3 regions of the Shewanella sp. SM23 genome follow, and region 3 is predicted to be linked to each of the others. Evidence: predicted binding sites of a transcription regulator. Region 3 holds the regulator's gene; each other region holds the start of a gene.
What was found. The regulator sigma-54, encoded in region 3, starts transcription at its own class of promoters, with help from an activator protein. The targets are predictions, from matches to a motif close to GTTGGCACGNNNNTNGNNT.
Positions count from the first base shown of each region.

Region 1: a site for sigma-54 is predicted at 2,712-2,730, ahead of L5L98_RS00110 (BON domain-containing protein). Genes of this name have one in related genera too.
Region 2: a site for sigma-54 is predicted at 1,737-1,755, ahead of glnA (glutamate--ammonia ligase). Genes of this name have one in related genera too.

Region 1 covers NZ_JAKKRM010000001.1:24,736-28,953, reverse strand. The annotation lists gene L5L98_RS00125 (major royal jelly family protein) at 1-307, opposite strand, end outside; gene L5L98_RS00120 (sigma-54 interaction domain-containing protein) at 417-1,787, opposite strand; gene L5L98_RS00115 (hypothetical protein) at 2,034-2,489, shown strand; gene L5L98_RS00110 (BON domain-containing protein) at 2,766-3,320, shown strand; gene L5L98_RS00105 (DUF3224 domain-containing protein) at 3,606-4,010, opposite strand; gene L5L98_RS00100 (hypothetical protein) at 4,140-4,218, opposite strand, start outside.
Region 2 covers NZ_JAKKRM010000007.1:144,857-149,074, reverse strand. The annotation lists gene glnA (glutamate--ammonia ligase) at 240-1,649, opposite strand; gene typA (translational GTPase TypA) at 2,661-4,218, shown strand, end outside.
Region 3 covers NZ_JAKKRM010000019.1:80,276-84,493, reverse strand. The annotation lists gene rapZ (RNase adapter RapZ) at 1-391, opposite strand, end outside; gene ptsN (PTS IIA-like nitrogen regulatory protein PtsN) at 388-831, opposite strand; gene hpf (ribosome hibernation promoting factor) at 834-1,121, opposite strand; gene L5L98_RS18900 (RNA polymerase factor sigma-54) at 1,150-2,628, opposite strand; gene lptB (LPS export ABC transporter ATP-binding protein) at 2,736-3,467, opposite strand; gene lptA (lipopolysaccharide transport periplasmic protein LptA) at 3,464-4,018, opposite strand; gene lptC (LPS export ABC transporter periplasmic protein LptC) at 4,005-4,218, opposite strand, start outside.

The DNA of each region.
Region 1 (4,218 bases), on a different contig from region 3:
TGTCCTGAGCAATACCTAATAAGGTATCAAATTGAGCAGTATTGGCTGCCGATGTTTTTTGCAAATCCATTGAAGGCCAAGCTTTATAAGCGTTGGTCTCACGATTAACTTCAATCAATTGCAAACCTGATGGTGTATCAAATGGATGTACTGTGGCAAAAATCCGACCTTGTGCAGTGACGCTGACATTGCCAGGTCGTATTGGCAATTCAGCGACTGTTTCAAGACTTCCTACTGCTGGGGTGGCGTTCACAAAACTACTGGCTGTCAAAGAAAGCCATAATGCTGTTGTTAATAAGTGTTTCATATTCTATCTCCGCTTTTTCTGTTTAAGGGCTGTAGAATAGGAGTTATTATTTACAAAAAAAAGAGTATAAAGTTTAGCTCTGTTTCAATATTAATTTGATAATTAATGTTTATTCAGCAGTCGTTTCACCGGTCTCGACTTGCTGCTCGTACTTGCTGAGCTTGTTGTAGAGGGTTTTAACGCTGATCCCCAGTTGTTCGGCGGTATCCGTTTTATTACCCTGAGTGGTTTCTAGTGCTTGATAAATAGCGATTCTCTCTAAATCATCTAAGCGCATGCCTTGGGGGATAACAACTTGTTCACCACCACATAAACCCACTTCATTCGTCTGAGGTAGCTGTAAATGGCTGGGTAAAATATCCTGATCGGCCAGAATATAGGCTCGCTCAATAGCATGTTTTAATTCGCGCACATTACCAGACCAAGGGTACTTAGCAATCATCTGAATACAGTCTTCAGCTAAGCTCTTATTCTGCTTTTCGGCCACGTTACGATAGGCAAGAAAATGCTGCGCAAGCCCAATAATATCCTCGCCACGTTCCCGTAAGGGCGGAACGCGAATGGGAAACTGAGCCAAACGAAAGTACAAATCTTCTCGAAATAACCCAGCCTCTATCGCCACTATGGGATCACGGTTAGTCGCTGCCACAATACGTACGTTTGCACGTTGCACTTTGTCACCCCCCACAGGACGATACTCGCTATTTTCCAACACTCTGAGTAACTTCACTTGATGATCAATCGGCATTTCGGTGACTTCATCGAGAAACAAGGTCCCGCCTTCAGCCTGTTCAAATACGCCTTTGTGATCGCGATTCGCCCCCGTAAATGCGCCTTTGACATGACCAAACAGCTCACTGTCGACCAATTCAGGGCTTAATGCACCACAGTTAATTGCAATAAAAGGCTCGTTTACCCTAGGGCTGGCAAGATGTATGGTATTAGCAACCAGTTCTTTCCCGACCCCACTTTCCCCAATAATAAGCACATTACTGCCTGTCGCAGAGACGCGACGAATTGTACGATATAGCTTGTGCATAGGAGCTGATGACCCAACAAGCAAACCGTATTGGTCTAGCTCGCTAGCAAAAGGATGCAGTCGATTAGGCGATGATGCTAAATACTGTGCAAAATCAGCAAAAATTTCGCTAATTAGGGGCATATCGTAAGGTTTGCGAAAATGGTAACCAGCAAAATGAGACATTAACTGATCAAGATTGGGGTTTGGCTGACCGTCGGAGAGAAAAATAAACTCAATATTTGACATGGCCGCATTATCCAGCAGCACAAGGTAATCTTCTCGACTAAGACTGGATAACTCAATAATGGCAACATCGACGTGATTTGCCCCTAGCTGCTCTATCCAAGGCAAATCATCGACACTGCGTAGCTTATTAAAGTCAGCAGCGCCAGCAAGTTCGATGATTGCTTGCTCGGCGCTAACATCCTGCAAGTGATAAAAAAGTGTCAGTCGAGCCATGCGTATCTACTCCCTGTATGAAAAACTACTGTATGTCAGCCATGAAATTTTAACAACAGCAACGGTAATAGTTGCCGATGTTCTAAGATGATATCTCGATGAACGGAGAATATCAGTCTAAAAATCAGCCTGTTAAAATATCATTAAAAACGAGAACAGAATATGCATGGTAGCTGAACGAAACAAAATCAGTTTACCCAAGCAGTTAAACAATCTATGTCGAACACTGGCATTAGGAGGCCCATAATGAAGTCTAATGTTGTGCAACATCAGACTGATATCCGCGCCGATATCATGTTGATAGATGAAATCATCAAGCTGAATCAAGAAGGACTCACATTTTACAACCAAGCGAGGAGGTATGTCGAAGACTATAATCTTAAGCGTGTTTTTTCCGCCAAAGCTAACATCCACCAACGAATGTTAACTCGGTTTGAACAGCTGAGACGTTTGGCTGACGAGCCAATTAATGGCCTAAGTCACACCGTGCCCGTCACTTATACTCAAGCAACAGAATTGCTGCAACAGTGCCAAATTTCGCAGGCTATGACCGCCCTTGTCGACATAGAGCAGCAAGTGCTAATCCAAATAAAACAAGCAGTAAGGCAAGCGCATCAGCCACAACTTGCAAACCAACTTGCAGAGGGCGCCGCTTGGCTGCAAATGAGTTACGACGGTACGGGATCGCTCAATCACCATTAATTCCCTGTCGCTAAGTGAGCCATATTTAACCGACTCCCCTCCACTTTTACTACAGACATAATACCGCACTGATGAGTGCGGTTTTTTATACTCGAATAATGGCTCAGCATGCCAGAAAAAATTACATTTTGTCGGTAAAAAAGACCGACCTAAAGGAAAATGCCAAGGTATAAAAACGCCAGAAAAAACAATTAAACCATTAAAAATCATAATTTTAAAAACATTGGCACGATTGGCGCATTACCTAGCTTCGAGAAAACAACGGAGGATATGATTATGAAAACTACAACAGCATCAGTACTAGTGGCTTTACTTGTCGGTTCAATCAGTTTAAATGTGGCCGCCGCCCAAGATTGGAAAGGCGGAACCAAGGATGCGTGGATCGATGGAAAAGCAGAAACCACTTTACTGCTCAACACGAATCTCAATTCCTTCGACATCATTACAGATGTCAAAGATGGTAAAGTGACGTTAACAGGTAAAGTGGAAAGCAGTGTGGATAAAGCCCTCGCCACAGAGCTCATCAAGAGCTTAGATGGGGTGAAAGATGTCGATAACCAACTCACTGTGATGAATGAAAAAGAAGGCACCAGTGAAGTTGTTGCCACCTTAACTGACTCTAAAGTTGCCACTGTCATCAAAACGCGTTTACTGTTTTCAACTGACGTATCCGGCACCCAAATTAATGTGGATGTTGCCAATGGCATAGTGACATTGAAAGGTGAAGTTGCCAGCGATGCCGAACGTCAACTAGCACTGAAAATTGCCGAAAATACCGACGATGTGAAAAAGGTCGTTGATAAAATTAAAGTTGTTAAAAAAGTGTCTTAACTCTCGCGACAACGGCATTTTTTAAATTAAACGTATTTTAAGTAACAGCACGCCGATCTAGACTCAAGGTTCGATAGTGCTTTATGAAAAAAGAATCAAAAAAACCAGCCTCAGCTGGTTTTTTTATGTCCATTTTCAGACTCAATCGAAAAGACTTACTCACTTAAATTAAGAGGAGTGAATTAAGATGACTCGAATGATCATAAAGGAGAAGAGTTACAGAAAACTGAGCTAAAACGCAGGCGTTACTCAAGCTTCAAAGCCAAACTAAGCTTCAAAGTCAAACTAAGCTTCAAAGCCAAACTGGAATGCATAAAAATGTTGGCCATTCTCAATATTGATGGTCATAGTGCCAGTTAACCCCAGCAACTCCCCCGCCCCAGAATGGGGTATCACTTCTAAGATCAGACGATTTTGTCCATCGGTCATAATGCCAAAATGTTGTAATACAAAACTGCCCTGCTTACCGCACAAATTACCAACCACTTGTTCAATGGCCACATAGCCAGCTGAGCCCTTGACTGACGTCATAGCACTGAGCATTTCCCCTTTGCTGCGACCCTCAAGCTCACCATAAAAGGTTTTATCTAAGCCCATACGTCCTAACGTCACACCACCAATACCAGTAGCATAGGGGCTATCAGGAGTGAGCTTAACATCAAATTTCCCAGTGATTTTGCTAACTTGCATGACACTCTCCTTGTCGAAATCTTATGCTGACCTATTACCTGCTAACGCTTGCTATTGAAGCAAACATCACCCACTGACCGAAAAACAACTTAGCATAAGCCTGCGTAGATCCATAATGGCATTTACACGCTACTTATGTATGCTGGTCTCACTCACTACCATCTCTATGGTTTTGACTATTTCAGGGCTTTCAGACATGGGTTGGTCA
Region 2 (4,218 bases), on a different contig from region 3:
GATCGGTTTTTAACCATCTATCTCTATTGTTGCTGTTGTCGCGGTGTCTGGCGTGCCTTCTCTGAATGATAAAAGAGTGGTTGGCGATGATGCCTATTTAGAGAACAACGCGATGATTGAATCAGAATAAAAGTTGTATATACCTTCAAAATACAAAAAGCCCCGATAGCGTTGCTATCGAGGCTTTTATATTTTCTGTATCAATTACATAAAGCGAGCTGGTTGTATAGCGCTAGCCATTACAGGCTGTAGTACATTTCAAACTCAAGTGGGTGAGTTGTACGTGCTACGCGCTCAGCTTCTGCTGTTTTCAGTACGATATAAGATTGGATGAAATCTTCACTGAACACGCCGCCTTTAGTCAGGAACTCATGGTCAGCTTGCAGATTTTCAAGGGCGTTTTCTAATGACGTTGCCACTTGTGGGATTTCAGCCGCTTCTTCTGGAGGCAGATCGTACAGATCTTTGTCCATTGCTTCGCCTGGGTGGATCTTGTTTTGGATACCGTCAAGACCCGCCATCAGCAGCGCTGCGAAACCTAAGTATGGGTTTGCATGTGGATCTGGGAAACGTGCTTCGATACGACGGCCTTTAGGGCTTGGTACCACTGGAATACGGATTGATGCAGAGCGGTTACGGGCAGAGTAGGCCAACATAACAGGTGCTTCAAAGTGTGGCACTAAACGCTTGTAAGAGTTAGTGCTTGGGTTAGTGAAAGCGTTCAGCGCGCGAGCGTGCTTGATGATACCACCTATGTAGTACAGAGCCGTTTCACTTAAACCTGCGTATTTGTCGCCAGCGAACAAGTTAACACCGTCTTTCGCCAGAGATTGGTGAACGTGCATGCCGCTACCGTTGTCACCAACGATGGGTTTAGGCATGAAAGTCGCCGTCTTACCGTAAGCGTGTGCCATGTTGTGCACTACGTACTTCAGAATTTGGATTTCATCCGCTTTCTTAGTCAAGGTGTTGAAGCGAGTTGCGATTTCGTTTTGACCTGCAGTCGCCACTTCGTGGTGATGCGCTTCAACCACTTGGCCCATTTCTTCGAGCACTAAACACATAGCGCTACGTAGATCTTGTGATGAGTCAACCGGTGCAACTGGGAAGTAACCGCCTTTAACAAATGGACGGTGACCTGTGTTGCCGCCTTCGTAGCTAGTGCCTGAGTTCCAAGCCGCTTCTTTAGCGTCGATCTTAACGAAACAACCTGACATGTCAGTACCGAAACGGACATCGTCAAATAGGAAGAATTCTGGTTCTGGTCCAATCAATACAGTATCAGCGATACCAGTAGAGATCAGGTAAGCTTCTGCTTTTTTAGCAATTGAGCGTGGGTCACGGTCGTAACCTGTCATGGTACCTGGTTCAAGAATGTCACAACGGATCAGCGCTGTGGTTTCTTCGGTGAAAGGATCCAGTACGAATGTCGTTGGATCTGGCATCAGTACCATGTCTGATTCGTTAATGCCCTTCCAACCTGCGATAGAAGAACCGTCAAACATTTTGCCGTCTTCGAAGAAATCAGCATCTACCTGATGAGAAGGAATAGATACGTGCTGCTCTTTACCTTTAGTGTCGGTAAAACGTAAATCAACGAACTTAACTTCTAATTCTTCAAGTTGCTTTAAAACTGATTCAACTGACATTCTCAAGCCTCCGGTAGGGTAAAGGGATGCCCCTTCTATAATCTTTTAACTCAAGTGATTTATCTTGAGCCAAACTTACGAGCTATAAAGCGATATCCATGCCAATAATTTAACTTACTGATTAACATGATTTAAAATCTTTGTTGCACTTAATTGGATTCGCGTGTGCACCATAATGGTGCTTTTGTCTGTGGCATTTTGGTGCATTACTCCATTTTGGTGCGCACTGAATTGATTCATGCAAACCTTAAGCTGGGATGCACAGCGATAACATGCACCGCTTATATGGCACTGAGATGGCAATAACGCTTTGGCTTTCACAGTCTCAGTAAGTACTGCCTCTGTGAAGCTTGCACATACTTGCAGCACAGAACGGGACTATTTACCACCGCATAACCGCCGCATAATTGTCATAAAACCACGCTAGTCTGTCCAACTATGCCACGCATTATCAATCCAATAGTGGTTTATTATCATATTATTAGGAAAGAGTTCGTTCTCATGTGCGAAATGTCTTTGCTGTTCACAGGCCAAGTGAAATCAGTGATGCGTAAGAAAGGTATCCCGTGACAATGAAGTGAGTCTTAATGTCATCGGGTGTAAACGCCAACATGAACGTTAGATTAAGTGTGCCGCAGAATTTATTGCAGTGTGTTCACGTGGTAATTTCTCTGTACCTAAGTCGATTTTGCTGATGCTTAAATCGACATTAGCAGGGCTAACATTGAATACGAAAAATAGCAAATTCAGCTGCTTAACTCAGATTTTTCCTATGAATATGGCAATTAAACAGAGCGTTAACTCTGGCTACAGAGGATTTCACTCAGTGGATGATTGGCGGAAATTACCCAAGGATTGGCGGATTGTTTTATAAGTGTTCAAAAATAATCCTGTGCGCCAAGGCCGCTCTGGAGTAGAATGGCACGCTTTTTATTGTGGTAGATCGAGCTAGATCACCATAACGAATTACTGAAATATCCCTATTTTTGTTTGATGGTAAGAGGTTTATCCGTGCTAGAGAATTTACGTAACATCGCCATTATTGCACACGTTGACCATGGCAAAACGACCCTGGTAGACAAGTTGCTGTCACAGTCAGGCACCCTTGCAACCCGAGGAGAAGCCACTGAGCGGGTGATGGACTCCAACGATCTTGAAAAGGAACGTGGGATCACGATTCTGGCAAAGAATACTGCCATCAAGTGGAACGACTACCGTATTAACATCGTTGATACCCCAGGCCACGCCGATTTCGGTGGTGAGGTTGAGCGTGTTCTGTCTATGGTTGACTCAGTATTATTGCTAGTTGATGCCGTTGACGGTCCAATGCCACAAACTCGCTTCGTAACGAAGAAAGCGTTTGCTCAAGGCTTAAAGCCAATCGTTGTTATCAACAAAATTGACCGTCCAGGTGCACGCCCAGATTGGGTTATTGACCAAGTATTCGACCTGTTCGATAACTTAGGTGCAACTGACGAGCAGTTAGATTTCCCGATCGTTTACGCTTCTGCGTTAAACGGTTTTGCAACTTTAGATCCGGATGTAGCGAGCGATGATATGACGCCGCTGTTCCAAACTATCGTTGAAAAAGTATCTTTCCCAGATGCTGACGCCGAAGGCGCGTTCCAGATGCAAATTTCGCAAATCGACTACAACTCATACGTGGGTGTTATCGGTATCGGCCGCATCAAGCGTGGTAGCGTTAAAACTAACCAACAAGTGACTATTATTGGCGCTGATGGCAAAACTCGTAACGGTAAAATGGGCCAAGTATTAGGTTACATGGGTCTAGACCGTACTGAAGTTGAAATTGCTAACGCTGGCGACATCGTTGCTATCACTGGTTTAGGCGAGCTGAAAATTTCTGACACTATCTGTGCCGTTGGTGCAGTAGAAGCTATGCCACCTTTGACTGTTGATGAACCTACTCTGACCATGACTTTCCAAGTTAATACTTCACCTTTTGCAGGTAAAGAAGGTAAGTATGTGACTTCACGTAACATTCTGGAGCGTCTGCAAACAGAATTAGTCCACAACGTGGCACTGCGTGTTGAAGAAACAGAAAGTCCAGATCGCTTCCGTGTATCTGGTCGTGGTGAATTGCATTTATCAATCTTGATTGAAAACATGCGTCGTGAAGGTTACGAGTTAGCCGTATCACGTCCAGAAGTTATTCTGAAAACTATCGACGGTGAACTGTGTGAACCATTTGAAACCTTGACTGTTGACGTTGAAGAAGAAGATCAAGGCACAGTAATCGAGAAATTAGGTACCCGTAAAGCTGAAATGAAAGACATGCAGCTTGATGGTAAAGGTCGTGTACGTATCGACTTCATCATCCCAAGCCGTGGTTTAATCGGTTTCCAAACTGAGTTTATGACTGCGACTTCTGGTACTGGTCTAATTTATCACTCATTCGACCATTACGGTCCGCACAAAGGTGGCGATATCGGTCAACGCGCTAACGGCGTATTGATCTCTAACGCAACGGGTAAGGCATTGACCTTCGCACTGTTCGGTCTGCAAGATCGCGGTCGTCTCTTTATCGGCCACGCCGCTGAAGTATACG
Region 3 (4,218 bases):
CGACCAGTTTTGACATAGGCTCGAGCAGTTTCCCCTCCAGCTTTATCGCTTCTTGCAAAGAGACTCGGCTCTTCGACAAAGGATGTAAACGGCGGGTTTCGCTGTAACGCTTAAGCAGAATTTTATCGCTGGAGTTAAGGAAGAAGCTCGTTAACTCAGTATCTGGAGGTAGGCTAGCGAGTTGTTTCACTAAGACCTTATCCTGCTCAGGCATGTTACGCACGTCGACACTGATGGCGACGAGATCGTTACTGCCTTTGAGTTGCTCAAGCAAACTGCCAATCAATGGCAAGGGAAGGTTATCGACACAATAATAGCCGAGATCTTCGAGTACCCTAAGGGCGACAGATTTGCCTGAGCCTGAGCGGCCCGACACTATGACCAGTTTCATCCAGTGATTACCTGATAGAGTTCCGTTTCATCATGCGTCTTGCGTAATTGCTTTAATATTTGCTTGTCGCTCAGCTTTTCGGCCATGCAAGACAAGGTACTTAAGTGCTGCTGACATTGGTCTGCAGGCACCAGTAGTGCAAATAAAATATCAACAGGTTGCTTATCGATAGCATCAAATGCTATCGGCTCTTCACACTTAATTAGTATGGCAATGGGCTGATCTATATCGGCTAGTCGACCATGTGGAATGGCGATGCCGTTACCTATACCTGTGCTCCCCATCTTTTCGCGCGCCACTAGGCTTTCGAATATCTCTTGAGATGAGAGGGTCGGGTACTGGGCAGCGACTAAGTCGCTGATGAGTTCCAGTACCTTTTTCTTGCTGCCCGGAGTGGCGCAGGTAGTGCACTCCGGCCGCAGTATGGTACAAAGTTCCATTATTAGTGTTTTGTTAACTTCTCTTTGTGTTTAATAACCTGACGGTCAAGCTTGTCAATCAGGGCGTCTATAGCGGCATACATGTCAGCATGCTCTGAAGTAGCAAAAACTTCACCACCTATGAGGTTTATTCTCGCTTCGGCAATCTGTTGCATTTTCTCAACATTGAGCACAACGTGCACATTATTGATCTGTTCGAAATGGCGTTCAAGTTTTGAAAACTTTTCTTCTACATATGCACGTAACGATTCGGTAATTTCGATATGGTGCCCACTTAGGTTTATTTGCATAGAAACGTCCTCCGATATCCACTGTAGGTTATAAACTTTTACGCTGATTAGAAGGTGGAATAAGCATAGCCTCTCGGTACTTCGCAATGGTTCTGCGGGCTACGTTGATCCCTTGTTCTGCCAGAAGTTGAGCCATCTTACTATCGCTTAATGGTTTTTTCTGGTTTTCCGCTGCCACCAGTTTCTTTATAAAGGCTCTGATTGCTGTGGATGAGCACTCACCACCATCGTCAGTACCGACGTGGCTAGAGAAGAAGTATTTTAGTTCAAAAAGTCCCTTAGGGGTATGCATGTATTTTTGAGTTGTGACCCGTGAGATGGTGGACTCATGCATTTCTACCGCTTCGGCAATATCGTTAAGCACCATAGGTTTCATGGCTTCTTCACCGTACTCAAAGAAACCTTGCTGATATTGCACTATGCAATTAGCAACTTTAAGCAAAGTGTCGTTACGGCTTTCTAAGCTCTTAATAAACCATTTAGCCTCTTGCAGATGGCCGCGAATAAATTGGCTATCGGCTTGGTTTTTGGTACTGCGTGCCATAGAAGCATAATGTTGATTTACATTGATTTTTGGCATGCAGTCAGGATTAAGCTCAACGACCCAGCGGCCATTTTTCTTCGACACAGACACATCTGGGATAACGTATTCGTCATTATTGGGCGTGATCAACAAACCTGGGCGAGGATTGAGAGTTTGGATAAGTGCTATACCATCCCTTAATTCATCTTCTTTTAATTTAGTCTTACGCATCAATAACCTAAAATCACGGGCGGCGATCAGATCTAAATGATCTTTGATCAGCATACGGGCGTTTTCTAGGTTGGGAGTATCAGCGGCGAAATGCGACAGTTGGATTAGCAGGCATTCACTTAAATCGCGGGCGGCAACGCCTATGGGATCAAAATGCTGAATGCGCTTGAGTACGGCTTCGACTTCGTCAAGCTCGACCTCCGAATTGCCCATGGCTTCGAGGATTTCGTCAGTACTTTGGGTGAGATAGCCTTGATCGTCGATGGCATCAATAATGGCGGTGGCAATGGCTAAATCGGTTTCAGAAAACGGCGTGAGGTTTTTTTGCCATTCTAAGTGTTCGTACAAACCTTCACTGGTCTCGCCTTGGAAGGGCATATCGTCTTCACGACTGCCGCCGGGGCCTGAGTTTGGGGAGGCGGTAAACACTTCATCCCATGTGGTGTCCATGGGGAGCTCATCGGGCATGGATTCTTTGGTTAGCGACTCTGCCGTGTCTATGGTGGAGCTGTCTTTTTCTGGTGGCAGAGTGCTAGATTCACTGAAATCCGTATCGGATAGCGTTTGGTTTACAGGGGTTTTAGTGGCGTCGAATTGATCCTCTTCCAGCTCGAGAAGGGGATTAGAATCTAATGCTTGCTGGATCTCTTGCTGCAGTTCTAATGACGACAGTTGCAACAGACGTATGGCCTGTTGTAATTGTGGCGTCATGGTTAACTGTTGACCCAGTTTGAGCTGGAGTGACGCTTTCATGTTACCGCTGATCCCTACGTTATTATTGTTGGATGAGGTCGCTTATTATTATCTTGAGTGAAGCCCAATGGCGGTATAAATTGCCTCCATTGGCTTCGCTCGATTAACTATAGCCTGAATTGTTCACCTAAGTACACAGCCCTAACTTGCTGATTGTCTAAGATCTCTGCTGGAGTTCCTTCGGCAATAAGGTTTCCGTGACTCACAATATAAGCATGTTCACATACATCTAATGTCTCGCGGACATTATGGTCTGTGATCAGTACGCCAAGGCCGCGACTTTTGAGTTGTTCGATAATCTTCTTGATGTCGATAACCGAAATAGGATCGACGCCGGCAAACGGTTCATCGAGCAAAATGAACTTAGGATTAGCGGCTAAAGCCCGCGCAATTTCGACGCGGCGACGTTCGCCACCCGACAATGACATGCCTTGGCTGTCACGGATGTGGGTGATATGAAACTCTTCGAGCAGATGTTCTAGTTCTTCTTCTCGTTCTTCGTTTTTAAGTTCTTTACGAGTTTGCAGTACGGCCATGATGTTGTCATGAACAGTTAGCTTACGAAAGATACTGGCTTCTTGCGGTAAGTAACCTATGCCTTTGCGGGCACGCAGATGCATAGGATCTGCGGTTAAATCATCATCGTCGATAAAGATATGTCCCTTATCGCTCTTCACTAGCCCGACAACCATGTAAAATGTCGTGGTTTTACCTGCACCGTTTGGACCGAGTAGGCCAACGACTTGACCGGTTTTTACCGTCAGACTGACGTCTTTAACCACTTGGCGACTCTTGTAACTTTTCGCCAGATTTTGTGCTCTTAAGGTGATTTGGGTCATTTAGAGTCCTGCTTTTTTACAGGTTTATCCGCCGGAGCGTCTGATTTAGCATCATCTTGATAGTTTTCAGGCTGAATAATAGTGATCACGCGATCGTCACCACTGCCAGTACTCTCGGCCATCAATTTCTGTTGAATCATGTTATAGCGGATTAAATTGCCTGTAACTTGGCTACCTGCTTGATCTAATGACGCCATACCTTTCAGTGTTAAGGTGCGGCTCGCCATATCGTAACGAATTTCTTTCGCGCTCGCCGATGCAGGACGGCCATCGTCTAATATTTGGCTATACGTAGCAGGGTTGCCTGTGGCGACCAAAGTTTTGCTATTTTCACCTTCAGCGGAAAATGCACGCAGTTCATTTGCTTGGATTTTTATTGAGCCTTGGGTAACTTCCACTGGACCAAAGAAGATGATCTGGTTGTTTTTGATATCCGCAGTTTGGCTCACAGCTTTAATTTTGACTTCTTGCTTTAAGTCGCCGACTTTCGCGAAAGCACTCATGCTCATAATTAGCATTAGGCTGGCAAGTAATACGTTATTTTGCTTCATATGTTCCTACTACCTGACTGGTCAATTGCACTTCTTGCGCGTTGAGGTCGGCATAAAGGCCTTGGCCTTGAATATTAAAATCTTTCCCTGTGACGTAAATGGTACGGTCAGAGGTCATTATCATAGTGTTGAGATCGAGTTCCAGATAACTGGTGGACAAGGTCTGAATCGGTTCTTCTGGGCTAATGGCATCGATAATA